Regions from separate parts of the Pantoea sp. Lu_F5_004 genome, predicted to be linked through region 4. Evidence: predicted binding sites of a transcription regulator. Region 4 holds the regulator's gene; each other region holds the start of a gene.
The links. The regulator sigma-54, encoded in region 4, starts transcription at its own class of promoters, with help from an activator protein. The targets are predictions, from matches to a motif close to GTTGGCACANNTTTCGCTNT.

Region 1: ACR8BN_RS04875 (circularly permuted type 2 ATP-grasp protein) is a predicted target of sigma-54. The motif match lies at 735-754, and genes of this name have one in related genera.
Region 2: ACR8BN_RS15090 (gamma-glutamyltransferase family protein) is a predicted target of sigma-54. The motif match lies at 701-720, and genes of this name have one in related genera.
Region 3: glnK (P-II family nitrogen regulator) is a predicted target of sigma-54. The motif match lies at 1,163-1,182, and genes of this name have one in related genera.

The regions. Positions count from the first base shown of each region.
Region 1 is NZ_CP194946.1:1,024,744-1,026,948, reverse strand. Features, by position in the region: gene oxlT (oxalate/formate MFS antiporter) at 1-209, shown strand, start outside; partial or broken gene ACR8BN_RS04880 (hypothetical protein) at 344-505, opposite strand; gene ACR8BN_RS04875 (circularly permuted type 2 ATP-grasp protein) at 791-2,205, shown strand, end outside.
Region 2 is NZ_CP194946.1:3,217,002-3,219,206, forward strand. Features, by position in the region: gene hpxU (MurR/RpiR family transcriptional regulator HpxU) at 1-617, opposite strand, end outside; gene ACR8BN_RS15090 (gamma-glutamyltransferase family protein) at 756-2,205, shown strand, end outside.
Region 3 is NZ_CP194946.1:3,067,312-3,069,516, forward strand. Features, by position in the region: gene amtB (ammonium transporter AmtB) at 1-738, opposite strand, end outside; gene glnK (P-II family nitrogen regulator) at 773-1,111, opposite strand; gene ACR8BN_RS14375 (SmdB family multidrug efflux ABC transporter permease/ATP-binding protein) at 1,369-2,205, opposite strand, start outside.
Region 4 is NZ_CP194946.1:3,706,083-3,708,287, forward strand. Features, by position in the region: gene lptB (LPS export ABC transporter ATP-binding protein) at 1-669, shown strand, start outside; gene rpoN (RNA polymerase factor sigma-54) at 718-2,151, shown strand; gene hpf (ribosome hibernation promoting factor) at 2,173-2,205, shown strand, end outside.

The DNA.
Region 1 (2,205 bases), 1.4 Mb from region 4:
CGAACTATGGTTGGTTGTATATTTCACAGGGTATCGGCGCAATCTTTGGCGGTCCGCTGGCGGCACTGATGTATCAGCACACCCATAACTGGCACCTGGTCTTTGGCTGCGCTATTACCTTCGACTTTATCACCGCCGGTCTGGCGTTATGGGTGCTCAAGCCCTGGCGTACGCGATTCTTGCACGCGCAAAATAATCTTTCACACTGATTATCGGGTAGTGAACAAAGCTCGTAAAACAGCTTCCCCACTTCGTGCAGTGCCAGTGAAAATATCCCGTCAGTCAGATTGCGGACACAGAAAACAGCCGGGACCTCAACCGTCCCGGCCAGAACATTACGCCAGAAACTATAATCAACCGCAGCGAAATATCTGCTGCCATGTTCGTTATAGCTATAGTCGCCACGGTTGAGATTTTTATCGGTCAGATTCAAAACCCCTGCGCGGATCTTTACCGTTTTACTCACCTTATACGACCCGCCTGTATTCCAGATGGAGTATCCGCCCAGCGCATCGGAGTCGTATAAGGACGACATTATCCCGCGCACCACTTCGATACGTTTGATCGATTCCGCGGGGATTCAGCTCAGATCGGAATCGTTATGGCGAAGGTGGTTTTTTGTCCACCACGGCACATTTAGCGCCATATTAAGACACTCCCGCGCTGGGCCTGCACCAAAAAAGGGCTTTGGACGTTGCAACACTACGTCTTTGCACCGTTTCGCTTCTTCAGATGCTGGCACACTTTATGCTTGGGTAGATTGACAGCCTTTAACGTCTGCGAGGTGACGATGCTGAATATCAATCTCTCCGCTTCACCCTTTTTTGATGAGATGCTTCTGGCTGAAGGTGAGCACCGTGACCACTACGCCGCCTACTGGCAATGGCTGCAACAGGCTGACCACCTGGCTATACAGCGCAAGCGGGAAGAAGCCGCCCTCCTGTTTCACCGGGTAGGTATTACCTTCAATGTCTACGATGACGATAATGGTGCTGAGCGGTTGATCCCGTTCGACAGCGTGCCACGTATTATACCGGCCGCCGAATGGGCCATGCTCGATGCCGGCATTCGCCAGCGTGTGCAGGCACTCAATGCCTTCCTCTACGATATCTACCATGAACAACATATTCTGAAGGCGGGAATCATTCCGGCAGAACAGGTTCTGGCTAACGAACAGTATCAACCCTGTATGCAAGGCGTTGATCTCCACCGTGATATCTATGCGCATATTGTTGGCGTAGATATGGTGCGCAACAGTGATGGCGAATATTACGTCCTGGAAGATAATCTGCGTACCCCCTCCGGCGTCTCCTATATGCTGGAGAACCGTAAAATGATGATGCGGCTCTATCCGGAACTCTTTGCGCAGCAACGCATTGCTCCCGTAGAACGCTATCCATCGCATCTTTTACAAACGCTTCGCGAAAGCTCACCGATTAACGATCCCACCGTGGTGGTATTGACCCCAGGCCGCTTTAACAGCGCTTACTTCGAACACAGCTTCCTGGCCCAGCAGATGGGCGTTGAACTGGTTGAAAGCGCCGATCTGTTCGTTAAGGATGGCATGCTGTTCATGCGCACGACTGCCGGGCCATGCAGAATACATGTGATCTATCGTCGGGTTGATGACGCCTTCCTCGATCCGCTGGCATTCCGCCCGGACTCCATGCTCGGCGTACCGGGACTGCTGTCGGTTTACCGGGCTGGCAATGTCGTCCTGGCCAATGCCATCGGCACTGGCGTGGCTGATGACAAATCTATCTACCCCTACGTACCGGATATGGTGCGCTTTTATCTGCAGGAAGAACCGATCCTCAACAACGTGCCAACCTGGCAGTGCAGACATAAAAATGAGCTGTCGTATGTGCTGGCCAACCTCGAAAAAATGGTCGTGAAAGAGGTTCACGGTGCTGGCGGTTACGGCATGTTGATTGGACCCGCCGCGAACAAAGCTGAACTCGCCCACTTCCGTGACCTGTTGCTGGCTCGTCCGCAGAATTATATCGCGCAAAACACGCTGGCGTTGTCCACCTGTCCCACTTTTGTCAACGACGGACTGGCACCACGTCATATCGACCTCCGACCCTTTGCGCTGAGTGGTGCGGAGATTCGACTGGTGCCCGGCGGCCTTACCCGCGTCGCGTTGACGGAAGGTTCGTTGGTCGTCAATTCGTCACAGGGCGGCGGAACCAAGGACACCTGGGT
Region 2 (2,205 bases), 490 kb from region 4:
AGCAGCGGGATACCGGCCGCCTGCAACTGCTGCATCAGCGGGCGAATGATGCGGGGACGACGACGGAAGGCCATCACAACCACCATATCCTCCGGCGTAATATCCACCAGCTCCTCAGCCAGCGTCTGGCCCGGCTGCGGCAGGATATGTACCTGCGAACGCGCCTGCACCAGCTGCTGCCGCAGATGCAGCGCCACCGGATAGGCGTTGCGCATGCCGATGATAAAGACGCGTTTTGCCTGCGCCAGCTGCTGAATAACCTCATTAAAGTGCCGGGCATCCAGACTGTTCACCCACTGCGTCAGGTTAGCCATCTCCTGCTTGTAGTGTCGCGCCAGCAGCGTATTGCCCTGCACCGCATCACGATTATCGGTCAGCGGCATGCCGCTCTGGCGCAGGATGCGTAGCTCATCACGCATATCCTTGTACTTTTCATAGCCCAGACGCTTAAACAGCCGGCTGACAGTGGCTTTCGACACGCCACTGAGCCGCGCCAGCTCGGCACTGTTGTAGCTGATCAGGTCATCGAAGTGGTCAAACACGAAGTCGGCAATGCGCTGCTCCTGCGGAGAGAGCTGGGGATAGTGACTTCTGAGTCGTTCATCAAGCTGTTTCATAACCCGTCCTGTAACTTTTGTTTCAGCAGAAGCTAGCACAATTTACGCCAGGTTAACCGGCGCATTGTCAGCTGAGGGTGAAAACTGGAACAGCTCTTGCTTTGATATGGGTTCTGTTACCCGAAGAACGAGAAAAAGATGATTCAAAGCAATATGGCCCCGCAGGGTATGGCGGTGACGCCACACCATCTGGCGAGTGAAAGCGCACTCGCGGTACTGCGTGATGGCGGTAATGCCATTGAAGCGATGGTGGCCGCTGCCGCGACCATCGCCGTGGTCTACCCGCATATGAATGGACTGGGCGGTGATGGTTTCTGGCTGATTCTGCCGCCCGGCGGCGATCCTGTCGCTATCGACGCCAGCGGCGCAGCCGGTTCGCTGGCTCATCACGATTTCTACGCCGATCACCCTAAGATTCCGCATCGCGGGCCGAAAGCGGCACTGACCGTGGCCGGTACGGTCAGCGGCTGGCAGGAGGCACTGAATCTCTCGGCTGAGATGGGCACCCCACCGCTGCCGCTGGCACGTCTGTTGCGCGATGCGATTCGCTACGCCGCCGACGGTATTCCGGTGACCGCCTCACAGAGCGCCGCCACCGCGACGTTCCGCAGTGAATTGCAGCATCAGCCCGGCTTCAGCGCCACCTTTATGCCTGACGGCAACGTGCCGCAGCCAGGCAGCCGTTTTACCCAGCCCGCCCTGGCAAACACCCTGAGCCAGCTTACTGAAGAGGGGCTCGAGAGCTTTTATCGCGGCACGCTGGCTCACCATATGGCCGATGGGATGGCTACGCTGGGCATGCCGGTGACGCTGGCCGATCTGCAGCAGCATCGCGCCCGCCGCACGACGCCGCTGCATCTCTCCCACAGCGAAGGTGATATCTGGAATATCACCCCGCCAACACAGGGCATGGTGTCGCTGGCGATCCTGGGCATCACCGATCGGCTGGAGATGGCGGAGGCTGACGATGCGCAGACGGTGCACCGTATCGTGGAAGCCACCAAAAAAGCGTTTGCGCTGCGCGACAAACACATCACCGATCCGCGTCACGTCACGGAAGATTTGCAGGCGCTGCTGGACAGCGATCACCTTGCCACGCTCGCCAGCCAGATCACCGATGGTGAGGCCGCGGCATGGGGTAACGGACGCGGGCCGGGCGATACGGTCTGGATGGGCGTGATGGACAGCAGCGGTCTGGCCGTCTCCTTTATTCAGAGCATTTATCACGAATTTGGCAGCGGTGTGGTGCTGCCCGGCACGGGTATCACCTGGCAGAACCGTGGCGCCGCTTTCAGCCTCGATCCCGACCATCAGCTGGCCCTGGCACCCGGTAAGCAGCCGTTTCATACCCTGAATCCTGCCGCCGCACGGCTGAAAGATGGCCGGACGCTGGTGTATGGCGCGATGGGCGGGGATGGTCAGCCGCAGACTCAGGCGGCGATTTTTACCCGCCATGTAATTCAGGGCTTGCCGTTACAACAGGCGGTCAGTTCGCCGCGCTGGCTGCTGGGCCGGACCTGGGGGCAATCATCAGACTCGCTGAAACTGGAAGGTCGTTTTGACGACGAAACGGTATTGATGCTGCGTC
Region 3 (2,205 bases), 640 kb from region 4:
GTTTGCTGCAGAAGCAGAACCGGCGTTGAAGCCGAACCAGCCGACATACAGAATGGCGGTGCCGGTGAATACCATGGGCAGGTTGTGTGGTTTGAAGGCCTCTTTACCAAAGCCGGCACGTTTGCCCACCAGATAAGCGCCCACCAGACCGGCGACAGCGGCGTTAATATGCACCACGGTGCCGCCAGCAAAGTCCAGCGCGCCATCCTGTGCCAGGAAACCGCCAGCCCACACCATGTGCGCGATAGGCAGGTAAGCCAGGGTCAGCCAGACGCCGACAAAAATCAGTACGGCAGAGAAACGGATGCGTTCTGCGATAGCACCGACAATCAGGCCCACCGTGATACAGGCAAACGAGGCCTGGAACGCGACGTGAATATATTGATAAAAGCTGCCCATGACGGCGGTCAGCTGAATGTTTTTCAGCATCACCCAGTTAAAGCTGCCAAAGAATGCGTTGCCTTCACTGAACGCCAGTGAATAGCCGTAAACCATCCACAATACGCAGACCAGTGAGAAGGTGACGGCAACCTGGGTCAGCATCGACAGCACGTTTTTACCGCGAATCAAACCACCGTAAAACAGCGCGATACCTGGAATTGACATAAACAGCACCAGCGCGGTGCAAATCATCATAAATGCGTTATCAGCCTTGTCCGCAACGGCAGGCGCAGCCATCGCGAGTGAGGGTAACAGTGCCAGGCTGGTGAGGCCCAACTTAGCGAAAATTTTATTCATTTTTATTCCATCCCATCACAGTACTGAGTCTTTATTACAGAGCGGCTTCGTCGGTCTCGCCGGTACGAATACGGATGACGCGCTGCAGTTCAGCTACGAAAATTTTACCGTCGCCAATTTTGCCGGTGTAAGCCGCTTTACTGATGACATCCACCACTTCGTCTAACTGATCGTCGGCAATAGCGATATCAATTTTGACCTTAGGCAGGAAGTTCACGCTGTACTCTGCGCCACGATAAAGCTCTGCATGGCCCTTCTGACGGCCAAAACCTTTCACTTCGGAGACGGTCAGTCCCTGAATGCCGATAGAGGATAAAGCTTCACGTACATCCTCCAGCTTGAATGGCTTAATTACGACGGTAACCAGCTTCATTGGATCCCCTCCAGCGAGTAAATAGGTAACGTTTACGGACACGCAGGTATATAAGCAAAGCCTGTGCCAGAGTGTGAAAATGTCGGTAATCCATTGTTCAGGCGAGACGCGGCAAGGGATGCTTTAAAGAGGATGGGAAACAGAGAGGCCGTACAGGGGAAATTGCAGCGGAGGACTGCACTCCTTTGGTGCTTCAGGCGTCAAAGGAGTGCATTTATACAGATTAATCTGATAAAGGTGCGCAAAAAAGGTGCAAGTCAGCCTTCAGTTGTTACAGCGACGCCCGATACTAGATCTTCACCTGCCTGCTGCAGCTGATACATCTGCCAGTAACGTCCCTGCATCGCCAGCAGTTGCTGATGCGTACCCTGCTCAACCACACGACCACGATGCAGCACCAGAATCTTGTCTGCTTCAATAATCGTTGAGAGGCGGTGAGCAATCACCACCAGCGTGCTGTGCTGGCGCAGCGTCTCTAGCGTCTGCTGAATGGCCTGCTCGGTGCCGGAGTCGATATTGGCCGTCGCTTCGTCGAGGATCAGTATCTGCGGCAGATCAACCAGCACCCGGGCCAGTGCCAGCAGCTGCTTCTGTCCGACCGACAGATTGTTGCCCTGCTCGCCCAGCCGGGTATGAATCCCCTCCGGCAACGCATGCGCCAGCGGAGCCAGCTGCACCTGTTCCAGCACCGTCCAGACGGCCTCTTCGCTGATGTCGCGTCCCAGCCGCACATTCGCCAGCAGCGTATCGGCCAGCACCACCGGATCCTGTTGCACCATCGCAATACCGCGCCGCAGCACGGCATGGCTCAGGTCGCTGATGGGTCGATCATCAATGCGGATCTCGCCGCGCGTCACCGGGTAGTAACCCATTAACAGGTTCGCCAGCGTGCTTTTACCGCTGCCGGTATGTCCCACCAGCGCCACAAACTCGCGTGGGGCAACCTCAAGGTTGATATCACTGAGCACATCGCGGTTTTCACGGTAGGCAAAACTCAGATTGTTCAGGGTGATACGACCTGAAGCCAGCGGTTGCTGATCGGCACCATACTGCTGCTGTGCGGCATCCATCAGTTCGAAAATACGCTCACCTGA
Region 4 (2,205 bases):
GAAGATGTCAGCCTGCAGGTAAAATCCGGCGAGATTGTCGGCCTGCTGGGCCCGAACGGTGCCGGTAAAACCACCACCTTTTACATGGTGGTGGGCATTGTGCCGCGTGACGCTGGCCGCATTATTATTGATGATGAAGATATCAGCATCCTGCCGCTGCATGCTCGTGCGCGTCGTGGCATCGGCTATCTGCCGCAGGAGGCATCGATCTTCCGTCGCCTCAGCGTCTACGATAACCTGATGGCGGTCTTGCAGATCCGTGACGATCTGACCGAAGAGCAACGCCAGGATCGCGCCCGTGAACTGATGGAAGAGTTTCACATTGAGCACCTGCGCGACAGCATGGGCCAGGCACTTTCGGGTGGTGAGCGACGTCGTGTTGAGATTGCGCGGGCGCTGGCGGCTAATCCTAAATTTATCCTGCTGGATGAACCTTTTGCCGGTGTTGACCCCATCTCCGTTATCGACATTAAGAAGATCATTGAGCATCTGCGTGACAGCGGCCTCGGTGTGCTGATTACCGACCATAACGTACGCGAAACGTTAGCGGTCTGTGAGCGGGCTTATATCGTCAGTCAGGGGCACCTGATCGCACACGGCACACCGAATGAAATTCTTGCGGATGAGCAGGTTAAGCGGGTTTATTTGGGTGAAGAGTTCAGACTCTGATAAGGTGTCGTTAATACCGATGTTTACCTGGGAACGATCATCCTGTCTATGAAGCAAGGTTTACAACTCAGGTTCAGCCAACAGCTGGCAATGACTCCGCAATTGCAACAGGCGATTCGCCTGCTGCAACTCTCTACGCTTGAACTCCAGCAGGAACTTCAGCTTGCGCTGGAAAGTAATCCGCTGCTTGAGCAGACTGACCTGCATGAAGAGATCGATTCACGGGAGTCTTCAGAGGCCGAGGCGCTGGATACACGCGAAGCGCTTGAGCAGAAAGAGATGCCTGATGAACTGCCGCTGGATGCGACCTGGGATGAGATCTACACCGCGGGTACGCCTTCCGGCACCGGCACCGATTACCAGGATGATGAGTTACCGGTTTATCAGGGCGAGACGACCCAGTCACTGCAGGATTATCTGATGTGGCAGGTCGGACTGACGCCGTTCAGCGATACCGATCGCGCCATTGCCACCTCTATTGTCGATGCTATTGATGACACCGGATATCTCACCGTTTCGCTTGAAGAGATTCTTGACAGCATCGGCGATGATGAGCTCGAAGCGGATGAAGTTGAAGCGGTGCTGAAACGCATCCAGCGCTTTGACCCGATTGGTGTCGGCGCGCGCGATCTGCGTGACTGCCTGCTGGTGCAGCTTTCACAATATGCGCCCGAAACGCCGATGCTGGCAGAGGCGCGCCTGATCGTCAGCGAACATCTCGATCTGCTGGCAAACCACGACTTCCGCAGCCTGATGCGGGTCACACGCCTGAAAGAAGAGGTGCTGAAAGAGGCGATGCTGCTGATTCAGTCGCTGGACCCGCGTCCGGGTCAGTCGATCAACACCGGCGAACCAGAATATGTCATTCCCGATGTGCTGGTACGTAAAGTCGGCAGCCGCTGGACGGTTGAACTCAATGCCGATAGCGTGCCACGCCTGAAGATCAATCAGCACTATGCGGCAATGAGCGGCGCGACGCGGAACGACAGCGACAGCCAGTTCATTCGCAGTAATCTGCAGGAAGCCCGCTGGCTGATTAAGAGCCTGGAAAGCCGCAATGATACCCTGCTGAAAGTGACGCGCTGTATTGTTGAGCAGCAGCAGGCCTTTTTCGAGCAGGGTGAAGAATTTATGCGCCCGATGGTGCTGGCGGATATTGCCCAGGCCGTTGAGATGCACGAATCGACCATCTCCCGCGTTACCACGCAGAAGTATCTGCACAGCCCGCGTGGCATTTTTGAACTGAAGTACTTTTTCTCCAGTCACGTTAATACGGAAGGTGGCGGTGAAGCCTCCTCTACCGCGATTCGTGCCCTGGTGAAAAAATTAATTTCGGCGGAAAATCCAGCCAAACCCTTGAGCGACAGTAAACTGACCTCCATGTTATCTGATCAGGGGATCATGGTGGCACGGCGCACCGTCGCCAAATATCGTGAGTCTTTATCCATCCCGCCATCGAACCAGCGTAAACAACTGGTTTGAAAGAAATGAGAAGGAAGACCTATGCAGCTGAACCTGACCGGGCAACACGTTGAA